DNA from 3 places in the Micromonospora sp. NPDC049366 genome. Region 1 is predicted to be linked to each of the others. Evidence: riboswitches for the same ligand, from Rfam matches in the RefSeq annotation. Region 1 holds a riboswitch; each other region holds the start of a gene.
What was found. A riboswitch is a leader RNA that binds a small molecule or an ion and turns the genes downstream of it on or off. The one in region 1 is predicted to bind cyclic di-AMP.
Positions count from the first base shown of each region.

Region 2: it holds a riboswitch for cyclic di-AMP, as region 1 does, so the genes downstream of both, ACIBTV_RS07490 (coiled-coil domain-containing protein) here and ACIBTV_RS13815 (C39 family peptidase) in region 1, are expected to answer to the same signal.
Region 3: it holds a riboswitch for cyclic di-AMP, as region 1 does, so the genes downstream of both, ACIBTV_RS12400 (transglycosylase family protein) here and ACIBTV_RS13815 (C39 family peptidase) in region 1, are expected to answer to the same signal.

Region 1 covers NZ_JBITMV010000008.1:125,498-135,562, forward strand. Annotated here, with positions in the region: gene ACIBTV_RS13790 (D-ribitol-5-phosphate cytidylyltransferase) at 1-262, shown strand, start outside; gene ACIBTV_RS13795 (CDP-glycerol glycerophosphotransferase family protein) at 305-2,014, shown strand; gene ACIBTV_RS13800 (alpha/beta fold hydrolase) at 2,112-2,378, opposite strand; gene ACIBTV_RS13805 (alpha/beta fold hydrolase) at 2,408-2,875, opposite strand; gene ACIBTV_RS13810 (hypothetical protein) at 2,893-3,477, shown strand; gene ACIBTV_RS13815 (C39 family peptidase) at 3,465-4,310, opposite strand; cyclic di-AMP (ydaO/yuaA leader) riboswitch at 4,539-4,680, opposite strand; gene ACIBTV_RS13820 (hypothetical protein) at 4,966-5,745, opposite strand; gene ACIBTV_RS13825 (hypothetical protein) at 5,898-6,413, opposite strand; gene ACIBTV_RS13830 (acyltransferase family protein) at 6,505-7,770, opposite strand; gene ACIBTV_RS13835 (glycosyltransferase family 2 protein) at 8,082-9,230, shown strand; gene pseI (pseudaminic acid synthase) at 9,367-10,065, shown strand, end outside.
Region 2 covers NZ_JBITMV010000003.1:319,755-329,819, reverse strand. Annotated here, with positions in the region: gene ACIBTV_RS07520 (heavy metal translocating P-type ATPase) at 119-2,377, opposite strand; gene ACIBTV_RS07515 (hypothetical protein) at 2,389-3,360, opposite strand; gene ACIBTV_RS07510 (heavy-metal-associated domain-containing protein) at 3,381-3,590, opposite strand; gene ACIBTV_RS07505 (metal-sensitive transcriptional regulator) at 3,740-4,036, shown strand; gene ACIBTV_RS07500 (heavy metal translocating P-type ATPase) at 4,020-6,167, opposite strand; gene ACIBTV_RS07495 (YibE/F family protein) at 6,490-7,869, shown strand; cyclic di-AMP (ydaO/yuaA leader) riboswitch at 8,036-8,166, shown strand; gene ACIBTV_RS07490 (coiled-coil domain-containing protein) at 8,171-9,190, shown strand; gene ACIBTV_RS07485 (carbonic anhydrase) at 9,269-9,949, opposite strand.
Region 3 covers NZ_JBITMV010000007.1:80,316-90,380, reverse strand. Annotated here, with positions in the region: gene ACIBTV_RS12430 (L-threonylcarbamoyladenylate synthase) at 1-303, shown strand, start outside; gene ACIBTV_RS12425 (FUSC family protein) at 300-2,498, opposite strand; gene ACIBTV_RS12420 (N-acetyltransferase) at 2,703-3,446, opposite strand; gene ACIBTV_RS12415 (hypothetical protein) at 3,616-3,927, opposite strand; gene ACIBTV_RS12410 (DUF4395 domain-containing protein) at 4,221-4,676, opposite strand; gene ACIBTV_RS12405 (TlpA family protein disulfide reductase) at 4,835-5,296, opposite strand; cyclic di-AMP (ydaO/yuaA leader) riboswitch at 5,504-5,689, shown strand; gene ACIBTV_RS12400 (transglycosylase family protein) at 5,692-6,324, shown strand; gene ACIBTV_RS12395 (carboxylesterase family protein) at 6,391-7,797, opposite strand; gene ACIBTV_RS12390 (DUF72 domain-containing protein) at 7,953-8,780, opposite strand; gene ACIBTV_RS12385 (helix-turn-helix domain-containing protein) at 9,061-10,026, shown strand.

The sequences.
Region 1 (10,065 bases):
CGACGAGTGGGCCGAGGACGGCGTCCGGGTCAACTGCATCAACCCGGAGCGGACGGCCACCCCGATGCGCACCCGCGCCTTCGGTGAGGAGCCGGAGCACACCCTGCTCTCGGCCGAGGCGGTGGCCCAGGCCTCGCTGGACGTCCTGATCTCCGAGCTGACCGGTCAGGTCATCGACGTACGCCGGGCGCCGGGTGAGGCCGCGCAGGCCGTGCCGACGCAGACGACGTCGACCGACGCCGCCCCCGCGGTCGTCGGCTGACCGCCCGACACCTGCGGCCGGGACGGCGGTGAACGGAGCGACATGCGTGGTGACCTGGTCCGGAAACTGATCGCACGGTGCCTGAGCACCGGGCTGGCCGTGCTGGCCTTCCTCGTCGTCGCGCTGACCGGCGCGACCGGCTGGGGGTTGGGGCTCGTCGTGGCCGCGCTCGCCGCGACCGCCGCGGAGCGGCGGGTCCGCCCGGGCGCCGACACCACGGCCGAGACGACCCTGATCGCGGCCGCCGTCCTGGTCGGCTACGCGCGGCGGTCCGACGGCGGGTTCGACCCCGCGCTTGCCGCCACCGCACTGGTGCTGCTGGGGCTGGTGCTCCTGGTCGGGCCGCTGCGCCAGGCGGGCAACCTGGAGATCCGGGCGGCGAACCTGCCGGTGCGGTCGTGGACGCCGCTGGTCGCCACGCACCTGGGCGACGCGTTGCTCGGGCTGCTCGCCGTCGTGGCGGTGGCCGCCGCGGCGACCCTGCCCGCCGTGGTCGCCCTGGTGGTCGCGCTGCTGGTCGCCGCCGGCGCCGGCGCGGTCGCCCTGGACCTCGCCCGGCGCCGCTTCCGGCCGGCGGCCGGCGGCGGCCCGGTGAGCCGGGCGCTGCGCCGGCACCAGCCGGAGTTCCTGCTCCACTTCTCCGCCCCGCCCGGTTCCGAGTACCAGGTCACCATGTGGCTGCCCTACCTGGAGCGGATCGGCCGGCCGTTCCTGGTGCTGGTGCGCGAGCCGGAGTTCCTGGCGCCGATCGCCGCGGCCACGACCGCTCCGGTGGTCTACTGCCCGGCCCTGCGCGCGATGGACGAGGTGCTCGTACCGAGCCTCAAGGTGGCGTTCTACGTCAACCACGGCGCGAAGAACAGCCACTGCATCCGCTTCACGCAGCTGACCCACGTGCAGCTGCACCACGGCGACAGCGACAAGGCGCCCAGCGCCAACCCGGTCTCCGGCATCTTCGACCGGATCTTCGTCGCCGGCCAGGCGGCCATCGACCGGTACGCCCGCGCCGGAGTGAGCATCCCGGCGGAGAAGTTCGTGGTGGTGGGCCGCCCGCAGGTCGAGTCGATCGACGTACGCCCCGAGCCGCTGCCCGCCGACGCGCCGCGCACGGTCCTGTACACGCCGACCTGGACGGGGCACCACGCGGACGCGGACTACTGCTCGCTGCCGGTGGCCGAGCCGCTGCTGCGGCGGCTGCTCGACCGGGGTGCGACGGTCATCCTGCGCGCCCACCCCTACACCACGCAGAACCCGGCGTCGGCCCGGCAGCTGGGCCGGCTCACCGAGCTGCTGGCCGCGGACCGGGCACGCACCGGCCGGCCGCACCTGTGGGGTGCCGCCGCGAGCCGGGACCTGAGCCTGGTGGAGTGCGTCAACCGCTCCGACGCGCTGGTCTCCGACGTCTCCGGCGTCATCTCCGACTACCTCTACTCCGGCAAGCCGTTCGCGGTGACCGACATGGCCGACGAGGGCGACCGGTTCCGGGAGCTGTTCCCGCTGGCCGGCGCCGGTTACGTGCTGCGGCGGGACATGGCGAACGTCGACGACGTGCTCGACCGGCTGCTCGGCGACGACCCGCTGGCGCCGGAGCGCTGGGCGACCCGCCGCCGCTACCTGGGCGACTTCCCGGCCGACTCGTACGCCGACGCGTTCCTCGACGCGGCCCGCCGCGAGCTGGAGTCGGGGTGGAACCCGCCGGCGCCGCGGGTCGGGCCGCCGGTGGAGCCGGCGCCGCTCTCCCCCACCGCCTGAACCGACCACCACCTGAACCGGCCGCCGGTCTGAACCGACCGCCGGCCGGCGACGCGCCGCTCTCCCCGGCGGTCCGGGGCGAGCGGCGCTGCCGTGCTCAGCGGTACGCGTCGGCGAGCGCCAGCACCGCCTGCGGGTCCTCGACGTGGGCGTTGTGCCCGAGCCCGGGCAGCGTGACCACCGGCGCGCCCAGCTCGGCGAGCTGCGCGTCGGTGACCATCGGGTCGTGCTCGCCGCGGGCCAGCAGCACCGGCACGTCGGTGGCGGCGAGCAGCGCCGGCAGGGCCGGGTCGCCCACCGCGAACGCGCCCGGGTCCATGGCCAGCCGCCACCGCCCGCCCTCAGCGCGCAGGCCCGCGTCCACCACCGCGTGGTCGGGGTCGACCAGCCCGGTCAGGCCGGAGACCCGCAGGTAGCGCGGGCCGCCTCCTCGCGGGTGGCGAACCAGGTGACCGGCCGTTCGGCCAGCTCGGCCGCCTTCGCCAGCTCGGCGGGTGACCACACCGCCTTGATCCCGAGGCCGATGACCGCGGCCACCGGCAGACCGCCGGCCCGCGCCGCCAGGGCCAGCCCGACCACCCCGCCCAGGGAGTGGCCCAGCACCACGAGTCGCTCGCCGGAACCGAGGCCCGCCGCCGCACGCCCGCCGGAGCCGAGACCCGCCGCGACCCGCTCGGCCAGACCGGCGAACGAGTATGCCGGCAGCGGCGGAGAGGCGCCGTGCCCGGCGAGATCCGGAGCGAGCCAGCGGCCCGGCCAGCGTTCTTCGAGCAGCGGGGCCCACGGCAGCCAGACGTCACCGCTCGCGCCCATGCCGTGCAGCAGCAGGAGGACCGACCGCCCACCGGAGTCATCGACCATGGGCGCAGTCTGCCACGGTGGACGACCGTCGCACGATCGGTCGGCCGGCGGACGATCGGCGGGGCAACACAGCGACGACGGTCACTGTAGAGTTCGGCGCTGGGCGGCGGCCGGAAGCCGTCCGGCGCCACCTCACCTCGATGCTGGTGGACGACAACGGCGCGAAGGGCACGGCCGGGGTGGCGCCGCCGGACATCCTGATCGTGCAGCAGGTGCGCGGCACCGGCCAGGCCGAGGCGTACGCCGACCAGCTGTCGGCCGAGTTCGGCTACCCGGCCGACACCTACGGCGCGACCGTGGCGTTCGTGGGGATCGACGCCAACCGCACCGGCATCCCGTCGTCCACGTTGGGCGGCTTCGGGATGACCGGCTACGGGGCGAAGGCGACGAGCGGATCCAGCAAGATCGAATATCTGTTCATCAGGGGCACGGTGCGGCCGTCCGCCATCGACCACACGGTGACCGGCACGAAGTCCAACCACCTGGCGCTGTACGGCTTCGTCACCTACTCACGAACCGGGCGGCCGGCAAAGGCCACGGGCGCCGGTCCCCTCGAAGGAGGGGGCCGGCGCCCGGGTGTCGGATCGGGTCAGGCGGAGTAGCCGCGGGTGGCCATCCAGTTCGCCAGGTCGATCGTGCTGATCCAGTACGAGGGCACCGCCGGGTTCGCCGAGTCGGCGATCTTCACGGTGCGGCCCTCGTCCCGGTAGCCGACCACGGCGATGTAGTGACCACCGGAGAAGGAGTGCCAGCCGCCGTCGGTGTCCACCGCGTCGCCGACGATGTTGGCGACCACGCCACGGCCGTCGGTGATGGCCTTGACCACGTCGGCCTGGAGCTGGTCCATCTGGGCCGGGCTCGGGGCGCCGTCGAACATCCGGGTCCGGTACGGGCTGCCCTTGACCACCGCGTTCAGCACCCGGGTCGTGTCCTGGGCGGAGTTGGTGCCCATCTCGGTGGTGCCGAGCTGCGCGGCCAGGTCGTCCTGGTTCCGTTCGATGCCGCTGGCGCTGAGGGCGTTGCGGGTCGCCGCCGGGCCGCAGTAGTAGTACGTCGTCTGCGCCTGGTAGTCGTAGTCGAGCACCTTGCTCTTCGGGGGCTTCGGCGGTGTCGGCTTGCGGGTCAGGTCGGGGTTCGCGGCCTTCGGGGCGGCCGGGGACGCGCTCGACGCCGAGGGAGCGCTGGTCTCGGGCGCGGCGGTGGTGGGCTCCGCGGTCCGGTCCTGGCTGCGCGAGGCGACGGTCGCGTCGCTGCGCAGCTCGGCCACCGCGGCGGAGGCCGGCTGGCCGCTGGGCGCGTCATCGATGCCGCTGGCCAGCACGCCGGCGGTGGACGCCAGCACGAGGGCCGCGGCGGCGCCGGTGATCTGGTATGGGCGCTGCGTCGCCAGTCGACGGAGCTGACGCTTCAGGGTGTGCTTCACGTGTTCCTCCACGGGCTCGGGGGAGAGCGGCCCTACCACGCCCACGCCGGTGGGCGGGCAGGCGTCACCGCGCGGACGTCGTCCGCGACTGGTGGACCGCTCAGGGGATCGCCCGGTAGGCCGGGCGGGAGACGCGGGTGCCGGGTCAGCTCGCCACGACGGGACGGGCGAGGGCGGGTACCGCGGTGCCGTGGAGGTGCGGGGAGGAACGAGGGGTGGGCTGGTGCTGCACGAGGATGGAGCTCCTTCCGACGCCGCCTACCGGGTTAGCTGACGGATTCGGGCGGGAAGATCGCCCTACCGCGGGCCGTGGCTCGCGGATTCACCCCGGACGTGCGTGTGGGTCCCCGGCTCGGAACTGCCGATTAGGCGGGTCGGCGCGGCGTCGCCTCTTGCGATCGGTTACCGCACCGGACGGGCCGACACTACTAAGCGGTACTCACCCTGCCAACCCTGCCTGACCTGCGTAAACACTGATCATGGAAATTTTTTCCAGGCGTACGGACACTGGCGTGACTCAATGGGACGCGGGGCGTGGGAGGCGCCGTCGGGCGACAACGGGACAGCCGGCCGGAAAGGCGCTCCACAACGCCCGGAAATCGTTCCCGATCATTCCCGCTGACCGTTTCCGGCCGACTGTGACCGGGCTCACGGAACAACCCCGGTGTCACCCGACCCGGGCGGGCCGCCAGCGGCGCGCCGGCACCGGACGGGTCGCCGCGGCGACCGTGGCCGGCCGGGCCGCCGGCGCCCGCAGCGGCCGGAGCCGGGCCGCGGCGGCGTACGCCTCGGCGGCGAGCGTCCGGGCGGCCTCGGCGGCCAGCTCGGCGTCCCGCCATCCGGCCCGCTCCCGCTCCTCGGCCAGCCGGTAGTCGGCGTGTCGACTGTCTCGCACCACCCGCGCCAGCCGCACCTCCTGCTCGACCGGGTGCAGCCGGGGATCCCACCCGTTGCGGTGCCCGAACACCTCGCCGAGCTGACGCAGGGTCAACTCGCCGCGCCAGTGCGCCGCCGTGGCCGCGCGGTGCAGGTGCCGCTCCCGGGCCGCGTACTCGGCCGGCGTCCGGGGCGTCCGCGGCGGGGGCAGCGCACCCGTGCCCGCGAACCGACGCGCGGCCGTCTCCGCCTCGTCGTACGCGGCCCAGGCCCGTTCCAGGTCGCGGTGGGCGGCCAGCCACTCCGCCCGCCGCCGGCGGGCCGTCTGCGCCGCGCCGGCCGCGGCGACGGCCACCTCCTCGGCGTACCGGCGCAGGTCGGCGGCCTCGGCCTCGGCCAGCTCACGGGCCGTCGGGGTGGCGGGAGCGGCGGCGTCACCGTCGGCGCGGTCCCGCTCCGGGCGGGCGACCAGCACGGTGAGCACGGTCAGGGCCAGCACCAGCAGGACCGACCAGATGGCGACGGCGAGCGGGACCTGGACGAGGAACTGGTAGAGGACGGTCTTCTCCATGTCGGCACCTCGGGAGGAACGGCTGCGATGGGGGGCGCGCGGGGCGCCGGGGGCGGTGGCGCGGGCCACGGGTGACCGGGGCGGCGCCCCGGGGCGGGGCCGGCGGGGACGCGGGGTGGCGGGATCGGCGGGATCGACGCCCGCCGTCGGGCTCAGGCCCCGGGCGGGGCGCGGGGCGCCGAGGGGGCCGGGCCGGTGCTCGTCGGCCTGCGGGGCTCGGCGGCCGGGATGCCGGCCGTCGCCATTGACGGGGGCCGGACGCCGGTGCGGTCGACGGCGGCCGGGTGCGGGGCGGCGCCGGCCGCGACCGGGGTGGCTCCGTCGTCGGCGGTGACCCTGGTGCGGACGGTGACGGCCCTGGCGACGGTGTCGGCCCCGGTGAGCGCGGCGACCCCGGTGAGAGTGGCGACCCCGGTGACGGTGGTGCCGCCGACGCCGCGGGGCCGGGTGTCGGCGGCGCGGTGCGCGGCCGGGTCGACCGGGGCGTGGCTTCCCTGCCCGTCGGCGACGGCCGGCGCGGCCGGGAACGCGGTGCCGGACGCCGCCAGGGCGCCGGACGGCGAGCCGGCGCCGACGGTCAGCGCGCCGACGACCGCGAGGCTGGCCAACAGACGGCCGGCCCATCGCGCCACCCACCACAGGGGACAGGTGAACGCGACGGGAAGCATCCGACAACGCTACCGCCGGCAACGCCCGGTCGCACTCGATGCCGGGCGTGTCGGCGCGCCGCGCCGGGCGGTGTGACCAGGGTGGACGGCGTCAGCGGGAATCCACGTACGCCGGCTGGTCGTCGCTGTGGTCGACGGCGCGCCGGGGCCGCGGGACGCGGGGCGCGGCGGGCGCCTCCGGCCCGGTGGCCGCCGGCTCGGACCGGCCCGATGGAGCGACGGTCACCGGCGCGGCGGGGTTCCCGGGGCGGGCGGCGGTCGCGCGGGCCCGGCGTGGTCCGAGCAGCCGCATCATGGGCGTCTCGACCCAGCGGTGCACGAGCCCGGCCAGCACCAGGTTGAGCAGCAGGAACCCGAACACCGCGGTGAGCCCCCACCAGCCGGGCAGGCCGGTGCCCCAGTCGCCGGTCAGCCGCAGCACGGTCATCATCACCAGGACGTGCACCAGGTAGAAGGCGAACGACACCTCGCCGAGCCACACCATCGGACGGGACCGCCACGGAGAGCGCAGCCCGCGCACGTCGGCGTCCGCCGCCGCGGTGATGACCAGGAGGTACGCCGCCGACAGCAGCGCCGCCCACAGCTCGGCGCGGATCCACTCGGCGGCGACCACCCAGGTCACCACGAAGACCGCGCTGGCGACGGGGAGCTTCGGCCCCCGCCACCGGCCGCGCCGCATCAGCTCGGCGGCGGCCACCCCCATCCAGAACTCCAGCGACCGGATCGGCGGAAAGACCTGCGTGAACCACCACCGGCTCTCCTCCGGCACCAGCAGCTGCGCCGGCCAGAGGGCCAGGATCAGCAGCGGCACCGCGACCACGACGGCCCACAGCGCCCAGGGGCGAGCCCGGCGGATCAGCGGCAGTGCCAGCGGCAGACAGAGATAGAAGAAGAACTCGCAGGACAGCGACCAGCTCACCGTGTTGATGCTGTAGAAGTGGCCGGGCCGGGGATCCCACGCCTGGAGCAGGAAGAGGTTCTCGATCGCGATGTCGAGCCGGACCGGGTCGGCGAACCAGAACGCGGCGAGCAGCGCGAGCGCCCACAGCAGCACGTGGTTCGGCCAGATCTTGGCGACGCGTCGCCGCCAGAACCGCAGCGGAGTGTCGCTCGCGCGGGCGGACCACACCAGGACGAACCCGCTGAGGATGAAGAAGAACTGCACCCCGCTCAGGCCCAGGGTGAACAGCCAGTTCACCACGGCCTGGTGGTCAGGCTCGATGACGATCCGCATGGTGGCGGCGTGGAAGCCGAAGACCAGCAGGGCGGCGATCCAGCGCAGCCCGGTCAGCGAGGGCAGGCGGTTGGCGGCGGGCGCCGGTGGGGCGTCCGGCGTGACGGTGGGCGCGCTCGTCATGCCGGGCTCCCCGGAGTCACCGTTCGCCACACCAGATCTCCTCCCCGGGGGGTCACGCACCGCGCGGTGCCGAGCGCGGCCCGGACACGACCGCATCGGGGCAATCTACCCGCCAGGCCACGGACCGGCACCAGGGCGGTCCGACCGGCGGTATCGGCGCGAATGGCGGAACGGAACCGGCCGGTCGCTCAGGGTGTGGAAGGCGGAAGCGCCCGCCGTTAACCCGACGCTCCTGGGGAGTTCAGGGACTCCACCATCGCCGGACACGTCAGGTTCCAGGGCCGGCCACCCCGGGAGTCGAAGGTGGCGGCGTGGTCAACGAGCCGTCCCCGCCGCCGCTGCTCAGCATCGTCGTGCCCGTGTACGGCGTCGAGGCGTACCTCTATCAGTGCCTCGAGTCGATCCGGGCGGACATCCCGGCGGGTGAGGCCGACGCGGTCGAGATCATCGCGGTGGACGACGCCTCCCCGGACCGGTGCGGGGAGATGCTGCGGTCGTACGCCAATGGCCGGGCCGGGATCCGGACGGTCCACCTGACCACGAACGTGGGCCTCGGGCTGGCCCGCAACGCCGGCCTCGACGAGGCGACCGGGCGCTACGTCTGGTTCGTCGACAGCGACGACTGGCTCCCGCCGGGCACCATCGCCACCGTGCTGGACCGGCTGCGTCAGCACGAACCGGACGTCCTGATGCTGGACCACCTCCGCGTCCACGAGGACGGACGGCGTGAGGTGGACGCGAGCAGTCATCTGCTGCGCGACACCCCCGGGGTGGTCCGCCTCGCCGACGCGCCGCACCTGCTGCGGGTGCAGCACACCGCCTGGAACAAGGTGGTACGCCGGGCGTTCATGGACGAGTTGGAGCTGCGCTTCTTCCCCGGCTGGTACGAGGACATCCCGTTCAGCCACCCACTGCTGATCGGCGCGGAGAAGATCTCGGTGCTGGACCAGGTCTGCTACCTCTACCGGCAGGGCCGGAAGGGCGCCATCACCTCCACCCGCAGCGGCCGGCACTTCGACGCCTTCGACCAGTACGAGCGGCTGATGGAGTGGGTGCGGCGCCGGCATCCGGACGAGGGGCTGCAGGCCGAGCTGTTCCAGCTGATGGTGAACCACTACCTGGTGGTGGTGGGCAACGACGACCGGCTCCACCCGCACCTGCGCCGCCCCTTCTTCGCGCGGGTGGCGGAGCACTACCGCCGCTACCTGCCCCCCGGCGGCTACCCGATGCCGGGCGGGGTGGCCGGTCTGAAGCACCGGCTGGTCGGGCGCAACGACTACCGGGCGTACGCGGCGCTGCGCCAGGCGCACCGGGTGGCCGGGCGGCTGCGGCACCCCGGTTCCGGCGGTGATTCGGCGAGCACGTCGGCCGACGACGGCGCGTCCGGCCGAGCGGCGGGCGACGACGCGGCGGTCCGGTCGCTCCGCGACGACGTGCTGGTGGGCCGCGGCGTCTCGTGACCGCACCCCGTGGCAGCATCCCCGCCGGGAGCCGGGTCGGCTCCCGGCGCCCTGGTTTTCCAGGTCGTCCCCGCGAACGGTGGACGACGACGGTAGGACCGCACCGTGGTGCGGAGGCAACTGAGCAGAGGTCGGTATGACGGCGACACTGAAGATCGGACCGCACGCGGTCGGTGCCGGGGAGCGACCCTTCGTGGTCGCCGAGATGTCCGGCAACCACAACGGTGACCTGGACCGGGCGCTGGCCATCGTCGACGCGGTGGCGGCCAGCGGCGCGCACGCGCTGAAGCTCCAGACGTACCGGCCGGACACGATCACGATCGACGTCGACACCCCCGCCTTCCGCATCTCCAGCGGGCACGAGCTGTGGGGCGGGCAGAACCTCTACCGGCTCTACGAGAAGGCGCACACCCCGTACGAGTTCCACGCCCCGATCTTCGAGCGGGCGCGGCGGCACGGCCTGACCGTCTTCTCCTCCCCCTTCGACGCCACCGCGGTGGAGCTGCTGGAGTCGCTGGACGCGCCGGCGTACAAGATCGCCTCTTCGGAGCTGGTCGACCTGCCGCTGATCCGGCTGGTCGCGAGCACCGGCAAGCCCATGGTGATCTCGACCGGGATGGCCACCATGGCGGAGATCGACGCCGCGGTGCGGACCGCGCGCGAGGGCGGCGCCGGCGGGATCATCCTGCTCGCGTGCACGGCGTCCTACCCGGCGCCGCCGCAGGACAGCAACCTGCGCCGCATCCCGGTGCTCGCCGACGCGTTCGGCGTGCCGGTCGGGCTCTCCGACCACACCCCCGGCATCGGCGTGCCGGTCGCCTCGGTGGCGCTCGGC
Region 2 (10,065 bases), on a different contig from region 1:
CAACCGGCGCGATCTTGCACCTTCGGCCCCCAACTCGGACGAGATGTCCGATATGCCGGGGCGCACGGTGCAAGATCGCGGGGCGGGCAGCGGGGCGTGGGGCACCGCCGGGCAGGGGTCAGGAGATTGGGCGGAAGCGGCGGAGACGGAGGCTGTTGGCCACCACGAAGACCGAGGACAGGGCCATCGTGGCACCGGCGATCATCGGGTTGAGCAGCCCGGCGGCGGCCAGCGGCAGGGCCGCCACGTTGTAGCCGAAGGCCCAGACCAGATTGCCCCGGATGGTGCCGAGCGTGCGCCGGGCGAGTCGGATGGCGTCGACGGCGGCGGTCAGGTCGTCCCGGACGAGCGTCAGGTCGGACGCCTCGATCGCCACGTCGGTGCCGGTGCCCATGGCCAACCCCAGGTCGGCCCGGGCGAGCGCGGCCGCGTCGTTGACCCCGTCGCCGACCATGGCGACCGTCCGCCCCTCGGCCTGGAGCCGCGCCACCACGTCGACCTTGTCGGCCGGCAGCACCTCGGCGATCACCTCGGTGATGCCGACCTCGGCGGCCACCGCCCGGGCGACCGTGGCGTTGTCGCCGGTCAGCAGCACCGGCCGCAGCCCGAGGTCGCGCAGCCGGGCCACGGCGGCCCGACTGGTGGGCTTGACCACGTCGGCGACCGCGAGGACGCCCCGGGCCTGCCCGCCCCAGCCGGCGAGCACCGCCGTCCGGCCGGCGGCCTCCGCGTCGGTCGCCGCCCGTTCCACTTCCGGGGGTACGACGAGTCCCCGCTCGCGCAGCAGCCGGAGCCGGCCGACGAGCACCTCGCGCCCCTCCACGACGCCGCTCACACCGAGCCCCTCGACGTTGGCGAAGCCGGTGACGGGCGGCAGGGCGCCGGCCTCGGCGGCGCCGGTGGCCACCGCGCGGGCGATCGGGTGTTCGGACGCGGCCTCCAGCGCTCCGGCCACCCGCAGCAGCTCTTCGGCGTCGGTGCCCGCGTCGGGCAGCACGTCCACCAGCGTCATCCGGCCGGTCGTGACGGTGCCGGTCTTGTCGAGCACGACGGTGTCGACGCGACGGGTGTTCTCCAGCGCCTCCGGCCCCTTGATCAGCACGCCGAGTTGGGCGCCCCGGCCGGTGCCGACCAGCAGGGCGGTCGGCGTGGCCAGCCCGAGCGCGCAGGGGCAGGCGATGATCAGCACGGCGACGGCGGCGGTGAACGCGGCGGTCGGGCCGGCGCCGGCCCCGAGCCACCAGCCGAGGGTACCGACGGCCAGCGCGATCACGATCGGGACGAAGACGCCGGAGATCCGGTCGGCGAGCCGTTGCACGGCCGCTTTGCCGCTCTGCGCCTCCTCCACCAGCCGAGCCATCCGGGCCAGCTGGGTGTCGGCGCCGACCCGGGTCGCGGTGACCACGAGGCGGCCGCCCGCGTTGACCGTCGCGCCGACCACGGTGTCGCCGGGCCGGACCTCGACCGGGACGGATTCCCCGGTGAGCATGCTCGCGTCGACCGCCGAGGTGCCCTCATCGATCACGCCGTCGGTCGCGATCTTCTCGCCGGGCCGCACCACGAACCGGTCCCCGACGGCCAGTTGGTCCGCCGGGATGCGGGTCTCGACCCCGGCGCGGAGCACCGCGACGTCGCGGGCGCCGAGTTCGAGCAGAGCCCGCAGCGCCGCGCCGGCGGTGCGCTTCGAGCGGGCCTCGAAGTAGCGGCCGGCGAGGATGAACACGGTCACCCCGGCCGCGGCTTCCAGGTAGATGTTGCCGGCGCCGTCGGAGCGGGTGATGTCGAACCGGAACGGGTGCGTCATCCCGGGCATCCCGGCGTCGCCGAGGAAGAGCGCCCAGAGCGACCAGCCGAACGCGGCGATGGTGCCGACCGAGACGAGGGTATCCATGGTCGCCGCGCCGTGCCGCAGGTTGATCAGCGCGGCCCGGTGGAACGGCAGGCCGCCCCAGACGACGACCGGGGCGGCCAGGGCCAGCGACAGCCACTGCCAGTAGTCGAACTGCCACGCCGGCACCATGGCCAGCAGGATCACCGGCACGCTCAGCGCCACGGACACCCACAGCCGCGTACGCAGCCCGCGCAGCTCGTCCACCGGCGCGGCCGGGGCGGGTGCGCCGGCCGGGCCGGGCGGGGGCGGCAACTCGGCCGTGTAGCCGGTCTTCTGCACGGTGGCGATCAGGTCGTCGGGCGTGACGTCGTCGGCGTACCGGACGGTGGCCTTCTCGGTCGCGTAGTTGACCGTGGCCGTCACGCCCTCCATCCGGTTCAACTTCTTCTCGATGCGGGCGGCGCAGGAGGCGCAGGTCATCCCGGAGATGGCGAGCTCGATCTGGTTCGGCGCGGTCGGCAGCGGCGTGCTGCTGGTGGTGGTCATCGAGGGTCCCGTCAGTCGTGCCCGTGGCCCGGCTCGCCGTGCTCGGCGGCGCCGGTCGGGGCGGGTGCGTTCGGGGTCGGCGCGGGGCTGCCCGTCGGGGCGGTGGCGGCGTCGGCCAGCACGGTGAACTCCGCCGTGCGCACCACGCCACCGTGCTTGAAGTCGAGGTAGAGCCGGTAGGCGCCGGCGGACGGCACCTCGGCGCGGAACGTCACCGCGGGGCCGGGCGGCGTCCGCCCGTCGCCGGGCGCGCCGTCCGGGTGCACGTGCAGGTACGCGAGGTCGCCCTGGCGCAGGGCCACCAGGTGGCCGTACGCGCCGAGGTAGGGCTCCAGGTCGGTGACCGGCGCGCCGTCGCGGCTGACAGTCAGCGTGAGCTGGGCGGTGCGGCCGGGCTGCGGGCTGCCCGCCAGGGTGACGGTGTAGCCGTCGACCGTGGTGCTGGTGGCGGGCGGTGGCAGCGGCCGGTCGGTGAGCGCACCGGGCACGGTGACGTCGACACCGAGCGTCAGCGGCTCGCCGCCGGTGGGGGTGAAGTCGGCGAAGGCCCGCCACACGCCGGGCCCGCCGAACGGGGCGGCCACCCGCCAGGTGCCGTCCGGATCCTGCTCGGGGTGCACGTGTCGGAAGCCGGAGAGGTCCCGGCGCGCCACGATGAGGTGCATGCGCCTGTCGTGTGCCACGTCGTACGCGGTGACAGGGCCGCCGTCGGGGCCGGCGATCCGGAAGGCGAACTCGCCGGATGGGGCGGTCACCGGCACGAGCGTGTAGCCCCGGTCGGAGACGAGCAGGCCACCGGGGAGGCGCCCGGAGGCGCCCGCCTCGGTGCCGTGCCCGGTGTCACCGTGCCCGGCCATGGTGTCGTCGTGGCGGGATTCGGCGGCGGGGGTGACGGGGCCGGCCACCTGACCGACCCCGTAGGCCGCGCCGAACACCGCCGCGAGCCCGAGCGCGAACCCGCTCAGCTTCATCGCGGTGTTCATCCTGGCGGCTCCGATCCCGATCAGGCGTCGACGAGTTCGTAGCCGGCCTCGTCGACGGCCGCCCGCACGGACGCGACGTCCAGCGGGGTCTCGCTGTCGACGGTGACCTGCCCGCTCGACAGCTCGACCCGCACGTCCCGGACGCCCGGGATCGCGCCGACCTCGGCGCTGACCGCGCTCACGCAGTGTCCGCAGGTCATGCCCTGCACCTGGTATGTCGTGGTGACCATCCGACCGCTCCTTCCGCCGCCTCGAACAATACCCCCCAGGGGTAATACGAGGACGGACTCCCGCCCCCGAGGCTTACCTGTACCGGGTGGGGGTATCCGGCACGATAGGACCGTACCATACCCCCGGGGGGTAGGCTATCCTTGTCCGCATGACCGCACCCACGCCCATCCGCGGATACACCGCCAGCAAGGATCAGCTGCTCGCGCGGCTCCGCCGCGTGGAGGGACAGGTCCGCGGCGTCGAGAAGATGGTCGACGAGGACCGCTACTGCATCGACGTGCTCACCCAGATCTCCGCGATCCAGGCCGCCCTGGACAAGGTCGCGCTCGGCCTGCTCGACGGACACGCCCGGCACTGTATGCACGAGGGCGCCGCCGAGGGCCGCGCCGACGAGATGGCCACCGAGATGATGGCCGCCGTCGGCCGCCTCATGAAGCGCGGCTGACCTCAGCGGCCGGCTCCAGGCGCACCCGCCGCAGCAGCTGCGCGTTCAGCGCGACCACGATGGTCGACGCGGACATCAGCACCGCCGCGACCGGAGGGCTCAGGGTCACACCCACCGGGGCGAGCACCCCGGCCGCCAGCGGCAGCGCGACCACGTTGTAACCCGCGGCCCAGCCGAGGTTCTGAAGCATCTTCCGGTACGACGCCCGGGAGAGCCGCACCACCGCGGCGACCCCCCGCGGGTCCGACGAGGCGAGCACCACCCCGGCCGACTCGATCGCCACGTCCGTGCCGGCGCCGATGGCGATGCCCACGTCGGCCCGGGCCAGCGCCGGGGCGTCGTTCACACCGTCGCCGACCATCGCCACCGTCAGCCCGCGCCGACGCAGCGCGGTGACCCGCCCGTCCTTCTCCTCCGGCAGCACCTCGGCGAAGACCTCGTCGCCGGGGCGGAAGCCGAGGTCGGCGGCGACCGCGTCGGCCACGGCCCGGGAGTCGCCGGTGATCATCGCGATCGTACGCACGCCCTGGTCACGCAGCTCGGCGATCGCCTGGCGCGCCTCCGGGCGCACCTCGTCGCTCAACGCGAGCGCGCCCAGCACGGTCGCCGGTAGCCGGACCAGGTACAGCACTCCGGCGCCCCGGGCGCTCCACCGGTCGACCGCCGGGGTCAGCTCGTCGGGAGGACGCGCCGCCAACTCGCGCAGCAGAGCGGGACCACCCACCGCGTACTCCGTACCGTCGACGGTCGCCTGCACGCCGCGGCCCGGCAGCGACCGGAAACCGCTCGCCCGCGCGGCGCCGCCCGGCCCCGCCGCCGCCACGACGGCCCGGGCCAGCGGGTGTTCGCTGTCGGACTCCACACCGGCGGTCAGCCGCAGCAGCTCGTCCCGGTCGACGCCGGACGCCGGGGCCAGCTCGGTGACCACGTGCCCGCCCCGGGTCAACGTCCCGGTCTTGTCGAACAGGACGGCGTCGACGGTCCGCATCCGCTCAAGCGCCAGCCGGTCCTTCACCAGGATCCCGGAGCGCCCGGCGAGCGCCGTGCTCAGCGCGATCACCAGGGGGATGGCCAGCCCGAGTGCGTGCGGGCAGGCGATGACCAGGACCGTCACGGCACGGACCACCGCCTCGTCGACCCGGCCGAGCAGCGTCCAGACCAGCACCGTGGCCACGGCGGTGCCCGTGGCCACGTAGAAGAGCGCGGCCGCGAACCGGTCGGCGAGCAGCTGGGCGCGCCCGCTGGACCGTTGCGCCTCGGCGACCATCCGCTGGATGCCGGCGAGCGTCGTGCCCGAACCCACCGCCTCGACCCGGACCCGGAGCGCGGAGTCGGTGGCCACGGTGCCGGCGACGACCCGGTCCCCGGCCGACCGGGGCACCGGACGGGACTCCCCGGTGATCATCGATTCGTCGAGCTCGGCCGCGCCGTCGGTCACCCGGCCGTCGGCGGGCACCCGGCCGCCCGGGCGGACCAGCACCACGTCCCCGATCCGCAGTTCGGCAACCGGGACCGGCTCCGGCCGACCATCCCCGCCGACCCGCTCGGCCCGGTCGGGCAGGAGCGCGGCGAGCGCCGCCAACGCCCCCCGGGCCTGCCCGATCGCCCGCATCTCCTGCCAGTGACCGAGGAGCATGATGGTGACCAGCGCGGCCAACTCCCACCAGAAGTCCAGGTCGAAGGCGCCGATGCCGGTGGCCAGCGATGCCACGTACGCGACGGTGATCGCCATCGTGACCAGCAGCATCATGCCGGGCGTGCGGTCGCGCAGCTCGCGGAGCGCGCCGGCCAGGAACGGCCAGCCACCCCACCAGAACACCACCGACCCGAGCACCGGACCGACCCAGGACCGGCCGGGGAACGCCAGCTCGTAGCCGAACCAGGCCATCACCATGTGGCTGGTGACCACGACCGGCACGGTGAGCACCAGGCAGAGCCAGAACCGCCGCCGGAACATCTCCGGGTCGTGCCCGGCGTGCCGGTCGTGCCCGCGATGCCCGCCGCCGTGCCCGGGTTCGCCGCCGTCCTCCCCGCCGTGCCCGCGACCGCCACCGCGCCCCTCGTGGCCGGAGCGGCCCGAGTGGTCGGGGTGGCCGAGCGGTGGGTCGGGGTCGTGCGGGTGCATGGACATGACTCCACCATGCCCGCCGGCGGTGCCCGGGGGGTGCCGTCCCGCCGACGCGACCCTCCGACACCGAGCGCAGGACAGGCATCGGCGCGCGAGCCTGGTTAGCATTCCGAACGATGGCTCTCCCGACTCGGCACCGCCCGGCCCGGCCCTACCGCCGGTTGCCGTCCGCCCCCGGCGGCCGGCCGGGCAACCCGGTCACGGTCCGCGATCACTCCGCCATCACAGGTCACCGCCCCGCGCCGGCCCGGACGATCGTCCGGCGCCGCTGAACCGATCGCCCCGCCGGTACGTACCCCGCCCCGGATTCGTTGGGAGACTCGCATTGGGTGCCGACCACAGCCGTCCCGCACCGTCCACCCCGCCGCGGGTGCGACGGATCCTCGTCGCGACGGTGGTCCCGCTCGTCCTCGCCACGGTGGTCGCCGCACTGCTGCTCTGGCCGTGGAACGCGCCGGAGCCGGCGGACGGCTCCGACGTGCCGAGGTACCACGGCACGGTCACCCGGGTCGTCTCGGAGCCGTGTCCGCCCGCCCCGCCCACCCCGGAGGGCACACCGGGGACGGGCTCACCCGGCGTGTGCGGCACGGTCGGGGTGAAGGTGGAGGACGGCCCGGCGGCGGGTCGACAGGTGGAGGCCCCGATCCCGGACGGCCCGGGCGCGCCGACCGTGGCGGTCGGCGACGAGATCATCCTGGTCGAGCTGACCGACCCGGCCGACCCGTCGGCGAGCAGCTGGAACATCGCCGAGCACCAGCGCGGCAAGCCGCTGCTGTGGCTGGCCGTCGTCTTCGCCGCCGCGATCGTCGCCTTCGGGCGGTGGCGGGGCGTGGCCGCGCTCGCCGGCCTGGCCGCGAGCTTCGCCATCCTGCTCGGCTTCGTGCTCCCCGGCATCAGCGCCGGCAGCCCGCCCCTGCTGGTCGCGGTGGTCGGCGCCGCGCTGATCATGTTCGTGGTGCTGTACCTGACGCACGGGGTCACGGCCCAGACCTCGGTGGCGGTGCTCGGCACGCTGGGCAGCTTGGTGCTGACCGGAGTGCTCGGCACCATCGCCACCGCGGCCACCCACCTGACCGGCTTCGGCAGCGAGGACGCCACCACCCTGTCAATGTTCCAGGCCGACGTCGACCTGCACGGCCTCCTGCTCGCCGGCATCATCATCGGCTCACTGGGCGTGCTCGACGACGTCACCGTCACCCAGGCGGCCACGGTCACCGAGTTGGCGCACGCCAACCCGGGGCTGTCCCGGCTCCAGCTGTACCGCGCGGCGACCCGGGTCGGCCGCGCGCACATCGCGTCGACGGTGAACACGATCGTGCTGGCGTACGCCGGCGCCTCGCTGCCGCTGCTGCTCCTGCTGACCGCCGACTCACGCGGGGCGGCCCAGATCCTCACCAGCGAGTTCCTGGCCCAGGAGATCGTACGCAGCGCGGTCGCCACGCTCGGCCTGATCGCCGCCGTCCCGCTGACCACCGCACTGGCGGCCCTGGTGACCACGGCCGGTCGTCACGGCGCGGCGGACCGTGACGCGGGCCCGCCCGCACCGACGCCACCACCTCCGGCCGCCCGGCCGGCACCGGACCGGGCCGAGGCGCTGGAGGCACTGAGCGCCGGCCGGCACGGCCGGACGCTCGACCCGGACCCACCCCTCGCCGCCCGCCCGGGGCGGCCCGAACCGGACAGGAGAACGGACAGCGCATGGTGACACTCCGCAGCGTGACGGCGCGGGTGGGGCGAGCTGACGACCCGGTCACTGATCACACAGCGCAATGCCGAAATGACGCTTTTAGTCGGCATCCGGACGTAGATCCCCCGGAGGACTCTCGGGTAACCTCGCTGCCGGTCACCGATGAAGGCGCGCAGCGGCGCGTGCGGTGCCACCGCCCAATCGCCACCCGGCGAACCGGGAACCCAGGTACCCGGGGTGAATCCGCGCGAGCGGTAGGGGCCACTTCCGCCCCGAACCCGTCAGCTAACCCGGTCGGCGGTCGACGGAAGGGAACACTGTGACGGCACCCCTACGCCGCTGGTTGACGCCTGTGGCGGCCGTGTTGGCCGCGTTGGCCGTGCTCGCCGGGCCCCTCCCGGCATCGGCCGCGCCGAACCCCTCCACCCCCTCGGGGCACGAGGAGGACGCCGAGCCCAAGCTCCTCACCGACGTGATCGAGCAGACCAACCGGAACTACACGGCGGCCAAGGCGAAGCTGGAGAAGTCCAAGACGCGCCAGGCGGAGCTGGCCCTCGAGGTGAAGCGCGCCCAGGACGAGCTGGACGCGCTGGCCCCGCAGGTCAGCGAGATCGCCGCTCAGTCCTACCGGACCGGGCGCATCGGCGCGATGGCCATGCTCCTGGAGAGCAACAGCCCCGACTCCTTCGTGCAGCGGGCCACCGGGCTGGACGAGCTCAACCTGGTCAACTCCCAGAAGTTGGCCGAGGTCAACGCGGTGAAGAGGCGCGCTGAGCTGGCCAAGCTCGCCATCGACGCGGAGGTCGGCGAGCAGCAGAAGCAGACCGCCATCATGGCCAAGCAGAAGCGCGACGCGGACAAGGCGCTGGCCCTGGTCGGCGGGAAGGGCTTCACCGGTGGCCTGGTCTCGGCCACCTCACCCGTCGCCCGGGTCGCCCCCGGCCGGGACGCGGACGGTGACTGGAAGCCCGAGTCCTGCAGCGAGAACGACCCGACGACCTCGGGGTGCATCACCCCGCGCACGCTCCACGCGTACAAGGAGGTCAAGCGAGCCGGCTTCAACCGGTTCGTCGGCTGCTACCGCTCCGGTGGGCCGTGGGAGCACCCGAAGGGCCGGGCCTGTGACTGGTCGTTGCAGAAGAGCGGCTTCGCGCCGTGGCACAACGACGACACCCGCATGTACGGCAACAACCTCGCCGCGTTCCTGATTCGCAACGCCGACCGACTCGGCATCTACTACGTGATCTGGAACAGGCAGATCTGGTTCCCGGCGACCGGCTGGAAGTCGTACAGCGGACCGTCGAACCACACCGACCACGTACACATGTCGCTGCTGTAGCGACGACAGGTGGCATGCGAAGGGGCCGCTCCGCGCGTCGCGGGGCGGCCCCTTCGTCGTACGTCCAGGAGGGCCGGGTCAGGCGGCGGCGCGTGCCGTGCCGGCCGGCACGGAGGCGACCTCGCGTACCTCGCCGGCCGCCAGCCGGTAGGACATGCCGACCACCGCGCACCGCCCGGCGGCCACCTCGGCGGCGAGCACCGGCGAGTTGCCGAGCAGGGCCTCGACGGTCTGCGCGATGTGGATGTCGACGATGCCGTTGATGTCGTCCACCCCGGCGGCCGCGGCCCGGCGCAGGCTGGGCACGACGGCGTCGACCACGGCTGCCAGGTGCCCCGGCGGCGTCGAGTCGGTGGCGACCGAGTCCCGGGCGGCCTGCACCGCTCCGCAGGAGTCGTGCCCGAGCACCACCACCAGCGGCGCGCCCAGCACGGTGACCGCGTATTCGACGCTGCCCAGCACCTCGGGCCCCGTCGTGTGGCCGGCGGTGCGGACCACGAAGAGGTCCCCGAGCCCCCGGTCGAAGATGATCTCGGCGGCGAGCCGGGAGTCGGCGCACCCGACGATCACCGCGAACGGGTGCTGCTCGGAAGCGACGGCGGCCCGGCGGCCGGCGTCCTGATTCGGATGGTGCGGGACACCGGTGACGAACCGCTGGTTGCCCGCCCGCAGCTCGGCCAACGCCTGCTCCGGATCGAGCACCGACGCCTCCGGCGTGCCGGGCGTGCGCTGTGCCCCGGGTGCTCCGGCTGCGCTCATTCCGATACCTCGACTCCCACGCGACGGGCCTGGTCACCCTCGGCCGCGGGCGGACGCGGGCTGTGCTCAACGGTCACACCGGGCGCAAGATACGTCAAGGGATACGTGATTTGCAT
Region 3 (10,065 bases), on a different contig from region 1:
CCGCGCCGGATGCTGCACCCGCGCAAGCGCACCGTCGGCGTGCGTGTGCCGGACCACGCGGTCACCCAGGCGCTCCTGGCCGAGCTGGGGGAGCCGCTGGTGTCGAGCACGCTGATCCTGCCCGGCGACGACGAGCCGATGACCCAGGGATGGGAGATCAAGGAACGCCTCGACCACCTGGTCGACGCGGTGGTCGACGCCGGCGAGTGCGGCAAGGAGCCGACCACCGTGGTCGACCTGTCGCAGGACGAGCCGGAGGTGCTGCGCCGGGGCGCCGGCGACCCGTCCCGCTTCGAGTATTAGACGTCCCCTTCCGGGCGCGGGTCGGCGGGCGTCGGGCCGGCGTCGTGCGGCGGCCGGATCCGGGCGAGCCGGCGGGTCAGGCCGGTCAGCCACAGGTCGACCTCCACGAGGTGGCGCACCGGTGGCCCGGTCTCCCCGTCGACCAGCGGCCTGAGGCGGTCGATCTGGTCCACGCAGCCGCCGCGGGTGACCTCCACGTGCGGCGACCTCCCGCGCGCGACCTGCTCCGACCCCAGGACGTACGACGAGCGGACGGCCCCGGCCGCGTCCCGCAGCGCGGCGTCCACCCGCGCCCACCCGGCCAGTGAGCCGGGCGGGTTGCGGCGCAGCAGCGCCTCCGCGCCGTACACCGCGTGCTGGCCGGCGGCCATCGCGGCCTCCCAGTCCACGTGCCGGGTCCGGAGGTCATGGCGTTCCGACTGGAACTGGTGGTACGAGGCGGTGGTGAGGTTCATCGCCGCCCGCGCCCGGATCAACGCCGAGTCGGGTCGCCCGCCGCCGAGGACCGCCTCGACCGTCGCGACGACCGCGTCGCCGCTCGCCGCCAGGTAGCGGGCGGCGTTGCGGCGCAGGTCGCCGCTCGCGCCATGCGGCCACATGAGCACCCCGGCGAGGATGCCGATCGCACCGCCGATCAGGACGTTCTCCAGGCGGGCCTCGGCGAGGCGCCAATCGGCGGGCGCCAACTGGGCGAAGACGAAGGTGAGCAGCAGGGTGAACATCACCTGCGCCCAGAGCTGGCTCCACAGCCGGCCGACGGTGAACGCCAGCACCATGGTGACCGGCAGCGCCACCACGTAGATGACCGGGTCACGGACCAGGAGCAGTAGCAGACCGCTGGCGGCGGCGCCCAGGGCCGTGCCGAGCACGGCCGGCCGCAGGGCCGTGCGGGTGTCCACGGCCGAGGTCCGCAGGATGGTCAGGGTCGCGAGAAGCACCCAGAAGCCGTGCATGAGGTCCAGGCTTCCGGCGACCACCCGCGCCGCGGCCAACGCCACCGCCACCCGCAGCGCCGACTGCGCCGGCGCCGACCAGGGCGACAGGTACGCGCGGAACTGCCGCCCGTAGCGCACCCACGGTGACCGGCCCGCGTCGACGAACAACTCCCGGTACGCCCCGGCGTCGGCCGCTCCCCGCACCGGCGCGCCGACGGCCAGCCGGGCGGCGACGGCGACGATGCGGACCTGGTCGGCGACGGTCAACGCGGTCACGTCCCGGCACAGCCGGGGCACGTCGAGACCGTCGACGGCCGGTCTGTCGGGGTACGCCGACTCGGCCCGCCGCACGGCCGCGTCGAGCGCGGCGAGGTCGACCGGTGGCGCAGTGGTGCGCAGGCCCCGGGCGGCGGCGCGTGCCGTGTCGGCGCAGCAACGCAGCAGCGCGCCCGCCTCGGCTGCTGGCGCCGACCGTGGGGGCGTCCCTGCCGCCAGTTGGTCGGCCTCGGCGAGGGCTTCCCGCAGCGCCGCCCCGCACACCCGCAGCGCCCGGTCCCGGATCCCGGCCGCGGTCGGCCGCTGCGGGGCGGGCAGCCGGGCGAGGCGCAGCTGGTCGACCGCCTCGCCGGCGGCGGCGCGCAGCCGGCTCCGGTCGCGCTGGGCGGCCGCCGGTTCCGTCACCGTCGCCGCCGTCGCGTCCAGGTACGTGGCGAGCAGCCCGGCCGCTTCGGCGAGGCGACGCGGGTAGGACACCGGCGTGGGGTCGGGCCAGAGCAGCACCTCGGTGAGGGCGATCAGGCCGATGCCGAGGGTCACCCCGCCCAGCCGCTCCACCAGCGTGTCCGGCTGGTACGGCGGGAACGACGCCAGGATGTAGAAGAGTTGGAGCGCGGTGGCCAGGCCGACCAGACGGGGTCCACCCACCCCGGCGAAGGCCACGGCGAAGCCGATGACGAGCATCCCGCCGGCCGCCGCCCAGGTGTTCCCGGCCAGCGCGGTGCCGGTGGCGACCAGCGCCCAGGCCACCGGCATCGCCGCGAGCAGGCTGCCGGCCCGCTCCCGCGCCGATCCGGGTAGCTGGGCGAACGCCCCGGCGGCGACCGCGCCGAAGAGTCCGTACGTGGCGAGGTTGACGCTGTGCAGGGCGTACCGGCCGGCGTAGAAGACGGTGGACGCGACGAGGGTCAGCCGGACGGCACGCCGCAGCGCGACGTGTCCGGGGTCGCGGCGGCGTAGCCACGCCAGGCTGGTTGCGAGCACGCTCGGCCCCCGGGTCTCTCGTGCGCGGCTCTCATCCCCGGTCCTCCATTGTTCCCGGGAACATGCCGGCCCGGGCGCGCTTCGCCGGCAAGACGACCGGCCGCACAGCCCAGCCGGCCGCACAGCCGGATGGGCTCGGTGCCGGTCTGGAGCCGGACAGGCTCCCGGCCGGACGGCCTCAGGGTTCGGCGGCGGCCGGTCCGGTCAGAGCCGGTGCCGGACCCACACGTTGGGCTCGACGTAGACGGCGTGGTCGTGAACGACGTCGACCTGCACCGGCACCAGGGCGCCGGGCACGTGCACCGGGCCGCTGGTGTCGAACGGCAGACCCGTCCAGCCGCGCCAGTCGGCGAGGGTGCCGGTGACGACCATGGACCGGGGAGCGACGCGTTCGATGCGCCCGCCCGCGCGGACGTGCACCCGCAGCCAGGGGTCGACCGGCAGGCCGTCGGGGCGGACCTGGGCGGCGTACTCGGTCATCGGCAGGTCCGGCTGGAGGTGCTTGCCGCTGGGGCGCACCGGGGCGACGAGGGTGTCGTAGCCCTGCTTCGCGACCGCCTGACGCATCGCGTCGAGCATCAGCGCGGACAGCCCGGTGCCGCGCCGGTGCGGGCGGACGCAGATCTCCAACGCCGACACGATGGTCGGGGCGGCCCCGGTGAGCCGGTCGATGGTCGCCCGCTGGATCACCCGGTCCCAGCCGCCGTCGGGCAGCTCGCCCTCGGCCCACCGGAACGGGGCCGCGTACGCGCGAGCCACCGCGCGCCCGGGCTCGTCGGAGTCGACGGCCGCGAAGACGAACTCCGGGTACAGGTCGTGCGCGACGCTGTAGTAGACCGAACCCATCGGGTCCCAGAGCATGAACGGCGGCCAGGCCCCCTCGAAGTCCTCGTCGAGCAGCGGCCGGAGGTCGGGGCGGTCCGCCAGGGACATGATGTCGAGGGTCACGGCCGGAACGCTAGAGGGCGCGGCCGCGGCCCGCACGTCATATTCGCCCGCCGAGCCGCCGAGCCGCCGAGCCGCCGAGCCGCCGAGCCGACCGGGGCGTGACCCGTACGCGCGGTCGCCGTTCAGCTCCGACGTCGCCGCGCGATCCGTGGCCCGCCCCGGTGCGGCCTCACGCCGCGGAGGCGGTGTTCTCCACGTCGCGGGTCGGCATGCCTCGCCGGGCCGCCGGCACCACGCTGGCCGACCAGCCGGCGGACGTCGGCCGCACCGGCTCGGTGACCTGCGCCTGCCGCAGCGCCAGCTGGGCGTTGTTCCACGGCGTGCAGGGCCACGCCTCGCCGGCGCACAGCAGGTTGCGGCACCCGCCCTCGCCGTCGGGCTCGTGCGCGTCGGCCACCCCCAGGGCGAGCTTCCACAGCAGCGGATCGGTCACCCCGTCGGGACGGTCGGTGCTGCCGTCGACGTGGCCTGTTTCGGACATGGTGGATTCCCCCTCGGATACGGTGCCGCCGTACCTTCACCCGTGCGACCCCCCGGTAAACATCGGTGGCGCGGCGGCCCTGGGCTGTCTTGCCCGTACCCGGATTCTCGCCGAGGCCGGCGGCCAACCCGCACGCCGTTCGTCGACGTGTCGCAGGCGTCACCAAACCATGGCCGGCACGGGGACGTGTGGTCACGGCACGTGACAGGACAGCTCCGGCGCGTTGCCATCGGCCGGGGCGAGTGCCCGTTGGCCCAGGCCCCAGCACGGGCGACGCCGCCGACGGCGGAGGATCAGGGGCGGGACGGCCAGGAGGACGGGGCGGGCACCCGGGCCGAGATCGGTCGGCCGGTCAACCGCCGCAGCGCCAGGTAGGCCTCGCAGCCGAGGCAGAGGTCGAACGCGGCGTTGAGGAACGCGGCCGCCAGCGCGACGCCGGTCGCGGTCAGACCGAGCGCCGGCACGCCGGCGAGCAGGCCGATCGCCGCCACCACGGTGCAGGCCAGCCCGACGAGCTGCGCGAACCGCACCGGCGCGACCGGCTCCAGCTCGGTCGGCGGAGCGAGGCGCGGCGCCACGAGCGCGCGGTAGAGCTGGCCGTACGGGCCGAGGCGGGGTCTGGCGGCGGTCACCGCGAAGACGGCCGCCTGGGCCAGCAGCAGCGGGGCGGACGCCGTGATCAGGGCGACGGCGAGGACGACGGTGGTGACGGCGGCGGCGAAGCGCGGCGCGCGAGGGTCGAGCAGCATGGCGGACGTCCGTTTCGGCGGGACCCGCGGAAGGCGGGGGTGACCGGGGAGAGGGGAGAGGCGGCGGGCGGGTCGTCAGGCGGAACGGACCGCGCGACACAGACTCGTCGCCGTCCGGCCGTGGTCCACGATCCGGCGGCGGGTCAGCCACACGCCCCTCACCGCGGCGCCCCGGCGAGCAGCGGCCGGACCGTGGCGACCAGCTCGTCCCGGACGGGCACGCCGGACGCGCGTCGGACGACCCGCCCGTCGGCGTCCACCACCAGCACCGTGGGCGTACGCCACACGTCGAGCGCCCGAACGGCGTCGAGGTGGTGTTCGACGTCGACCTCCAGCAGGCGTACGCCGTCGACGTGGCGCTCGACGTCGTCGAGGATCCGTCGGGTCGCGCGGCAGGGCGCGCAGACCGCGGAGGAGAACTGGACCAGGGTGACGCCTCCGGGGCGTACGCCGAGCGCGGCGAGCACGGCGGCGGTCTCGTCCGCCGGGTGCGCGGGGTGGGTCGCCGCCGCGACGACGCGCAGCCGGCCGTCGCGTCGGCGCCGCCACCAACCGAACGCGGTGGCGAGCGTGAGGACACCCACGACCACCAGCACGCCGGTCAGCGGAGATTGCGCCACGGGGCCAGCCTGCCACAGGGCTGCGGCAACGGATCCGGGCCGCCGGGGTGACGTGCGCCACCGCGTCGCGCTCCCCATAGCGGATCGCCGGGAATCCGCAACCGCAGGCGCGACCGTCCCGCGTGGACCGGTGAAGAGGTTCACACGAACTGGGCGATCGACGCCGACCGTGCCTAACGTCGATCGAGTTCGCGAACGCGGACACCGAGACCGGTAACGCCAAATCCCGCCGCCGGTCGTCGGCATTCGTCAGCCAGGCGGGAGCGGGGGACCCACCGTTCCTCGGTGCCCAGCGCAGGACGCTCGGGGCGCCTCGGGGTGAAGCCGCCACACGCGGCCGGGCACCTCAGCCCGAACCCGACAGCTCACCTCGCCGGCGTGGAGGACGTATCACCATGGCATCTGCGTATCACGCACGACACCGAGCCGTGACCACCCGCCGGGTCGCCGTCGGCACCCTGGCCGCCGGGGCGGTCACCGGCGCCGTCGCCCTCTTCGGCGCCGCGGCCCCCGCACAGGCGGCGGTCAACTGGGACGCCATCGCCCAGTGCGAGTCCGGCGGCAACTGGCACATCAACACCGGCAACGGCTACTACGGCGGGCTCCAGTTCTCGCAGAGCACCTGGAAGGGCTACGGCGGCACCCGGTACGCCGCCCGCGCCGACCTGGCCACCCGTGGCGAGCAGATCGCGGTCGCCGAGAAGGTCCTCGACGGTCAGGGCATCGGCGCCTGGCCGACCTGCGGCAGGAAGGCCGGCTCCACCACGAAGCCGAAGAGCACGACGTCGAAGTCCACGTCGAAGTCGACCGCCACGTCGAAGACCCGGTCGGAGCGGTCGACCGGCGACCGGCGTACCACCACCCCGGCCACCGGTGGGGCGTACGTGGTGAAGCCCGGCGACACGCTGTCCGAGATCGCCGCCGCGCACCGCGTGGCCGGCGGCTGGGAGGCGCTCTACGAGCGCAACCGCAAGGTCGTGGGCGCCGACCCGGGCCTGATCTTCCCGGGTCAGCGGCTCAGCCTCTGACCGACCGCTGACGGTGGCCCCGGCCCGCTGGTTCGCCAACGGGCCGGGGCCACCGTCGTGTCGCGGCTATCCGAAGGAGTGGACGTGGCCGCCGCGGCCCGCGTACGGCGCCCAGCCCCGGCCGGCCAGCGCCTGCGCGCCGTCGGCCACGAAGGCCAGCCAGGCCGCACGCAGCGGCGCACCGCGATCGGTCACCTCCGCCCAGGTCCGCCCCGCGAGCATCGGCGCGCCATCCCAGGCCGCCTCGTCACCGAAGAGCATCGGCAGGTCGCTGCAGTGGCAGGCCCGGTGCGCCGAGGTGGAGCCCGACTCGTCGATCCGGTAGGCGAACACCCGCGCCCCGGCCGCCGCCAACCGCTGGGCGAAGCGCAGGGTGGGGCGGCGGAACACGCGGCGCGTCGCCGCTCCGATCAGCCCCTCCTCGACGGCCCGCCCGAGCAGCGGTACGCGCCGTGACAGCGGCCCGTCCGCCAGGAAGTACGCGATCTCCCGGCGGGTGGTGCCCAGCACCACCTCCAGCCCGTCCGCGCCGGAGCGGGTCGCCTCCTGCCAGCCGCGCAGGTCGGGCAGCGGGTCCACGCCGGCGACCGGCCCGTACGCCGGGACCAGCCCGAACCCGAGTCGCGCGGCGAGGTCCTTTTCGGCGGCCCGCTGGGCGGTGACGATCTCGGCCGGCGACGCGTCGTGCGGGTCCCGGTCGAGCCGCGCGAGGAACCGCTGGGCCACCCGACCGGCCGTGGTCGGGTCGCCGAGCCCCAGGCCGAGCGGGGGGCTCTGCAGCACGGCCCGGCGGAACAGCGACCGGGCCTGCGCCACGCCCAGCAGGCAGGCGAGCGAGTGGGCGCCGGACGACTGCCCGATCACGGTCACGTTCTCCGGGTCGCCGCCGAGATGGGCGGCGTTGTCGCGGACCCAGCGCAGCGCCTCGATCTGATCGCGCAGCCCGAGGTTGCCGGGGGAGACGCCCGGGGCGTACAGGTAGCCGAGCGCGCCGAGCCGGTAGGTCACGCTCACCACGACCACGTCGCCCTCACGGGCGAGCCGGTCGGTGCGGTACCGGTCCCAGGAGCCGGCGCCGGAGCGGTACGACCCACCGTGCAGCCAGACCACCACCGGTCGGTGTCGGGCGTCGGCCGCCGGGGTGACGATGGTCAGGTTGAGGCAGTCCTCCGACTCGACCCCCACCTCGGACCGGCCGCCCGTCGCCGTCGAGCGGGTGGGCGGCTGCGGGCTGACGCCGCCGTGCCGGCGCGCGTCGCGTACGCCGGACCAGGGTCGCTCGGGCACCGGCGGGGCGAAGCGGTCCGCGGTCGCGTAGCGCACGCCCCGCAGGATGGTCAGCCCGTCCGCGCGCTCGCCGCGCAGTGTGCCCCCGCGCACGGTGACCAGGACGTCCGTCCCGTCGACGGGCTCCGGGGCGGGCGCAGCGCCCTCGACGGCGACGCCGTCCTGAGTGAACGACCCGGACGTCACGGGCGACCCTGCCTTCCGTCGGCACCGCCACCGTCGCCCGACCGGGGGCGGTGACGGCCCCGCCGGGCAGACGGGGCCGGGCCACGGTAGCGCCGGCCGGGGACGCCCGACCAGCGGCGTCGCGCCGACGAGACGTACGCCATCGGGCCCTTCGGTCAGAAGAGGGTCAGCGGCCCGACGGGGATCGGCTCGGGCAGCGGAAGCAGACCGGGTACGCGGTCGCGGACCTCGTCGTGGAAGCGGCGGGCGAGCACGGGCGCCTCGGCGTTGTCGGGGGTGTGCACGAAGACGGTCGGCGACCGGCCCTCCCGCAGCCACCCGGCCACCACGTCGATCCAGTGCTGCCAGCCCTCGACCGTCTCGGCGGTGGCGTCGCGCCCGAGGTAGCGGACGATCGGTCGGTCGGTGCGGGCCCGGGTGCGCAGCGGCATGCGGGGCTTCTTGGTCCAGGCGTCCCGTTCGGCGTCGCTGGTCGGTGGGGTGCGGAAGAACGCGGTGGTGTCGAAGGGGATCCACTCGGCGTCGACGGTGGCCAGGGCCTCTTCGAGCAGCCGGGCCGCGGTGGCGTCGGTGAAGAAGGCGGGATGGCGGACCTCGACGGCGTACCGGTGGGCGGCGGGGAGCCTGCGGAGGAAGCCGGCGAGCACGGGCACGTCGGCCGGGGCGAACGAGCCGGGCAGTTGCAGCCAGAGGGCGTGGGCCCGTGGCCCGAGGGGTTCGATCGCGTCGAGGAAGGCGTGCAGGGGCTCGGCGGCGTCGCTGAGCCGGCGCTCGTGCGTGACGGCCTTGGGCAGCTTGAGGACGAACCGGAAGTCCGGGTCGGTCTGCGCCGCCCAGGACGCGACGGTGTCCCGGGACGGGGTCGCGTAGAACGTGGTGTTCCCCTCGACCGCGGTGCACCAGGCCGCGTAGTGCCGCAGGCGTTCGTGCGCGGGCAGCGGGTGGGCCAGCAGGCGACCCGGCCACGCCCGGTGGGTCCACATCGCGCATCCCACGTGCAGCCGCATCTCGCCCCTCCCGTCCGCGCGGTCGTCCCGGGCCGTCGTCGGTCGCCCGGGGCCGTCGTCCGTTCGGGGGTCGTCGTCGCCGGGCTGGTCCGGCACGTCGGCCGCAGCGGACACCGTAGCGGGCGACGGCGGGGGACGGCCGCGGCGGCTCCCCGCCGTTCGACGGGTGCGCGGATGCTTGACGCGCTGCTGGGAGCGCTTCAAGATCAGGTCGGTCGGCCCAGGTAAGCGGCCGTAGGGGGATGCGGGGGGCGACGTGCTGGGCGCGTTCGGGCTGACGAAGCCGCAGGAGAAGGTCTACCTGGAACTGGTCGGGGGCCGACCGGGCACCGCCGCCGAGCTCGCCGAACGGCTGACGCTCGGTGCCGGCGAGGTCGAGGAGTCGCTGGCCGGGCTCGCCCGGTTCGGGCTGGTCCGCCTGGTCGCCGGCCGCGCCGAGGCCGCACCGCCCGACCTGGCCATCGACTCGCTGCTGACCCAGCGCGTCCGCGAGCTGGAGGAGGCGCGCACCGGCCTGGGGGAGTGGTTGCGGCGGCGGCGTGCGGCCGACCCGGTGGACCACGGCGTGCAGATGGTGGTCGGGGTTCCCGCGATCATGCAGGCGTTCGACCAGTTCCTGCGCGGCGCCCAGGAGGAGGTGCTCGGCTTCGAGTGCCCGCCGTACGCGGCCGATATGAACGACAATCCGACCGAGCTGGAGCTGCTGGGCCGGGGGGTGGGCTTCCGCGTGGTGTACGACCGGCGCGCCCTGGAGCGGCCCGGCGCGTCCGCCCACATCGGGCGGTTCCTGGCGGCCGGCGAGCAGGCGCGGGTCGCGGTGAACGTGCCCGGCAAGCTGGCCGTCGCCGACCGGCGGATCGCCCTGCTCTCGTTCCCGGGCCGCACCGAGAGCGCCGAGCCGTGGGCGCTGATGGTGCGGGGCGAGACCTGGGTGGAGGTGCTCGTGGCGCTCTTCACCGAGGTGTGGGACCGGGCGACGCCGCTGCGGCTGGCCCCGTCCAGCACCGTGCTCGACGACGTCGACCGTTGGGCGGTGCCCACGCCGACGGACCTGCGGATCCTGTCCCTGTTGATGACCGGGTTGCCGGACAAGGCCGTCGCCTCCCAGCTGGGCATCTCCCTGCGTACCGTCCAGCGGCGGCTGCGGCAGTTGATGGACGTGACGGGCAGCGCGACCCGGATGCAGCTGGGCTGGTACGCCGCCCGCAACGACTGGCTCTGAACCGGGGCCGGTGGGCGCCGCCGGCCCGGCGCGGGCCGG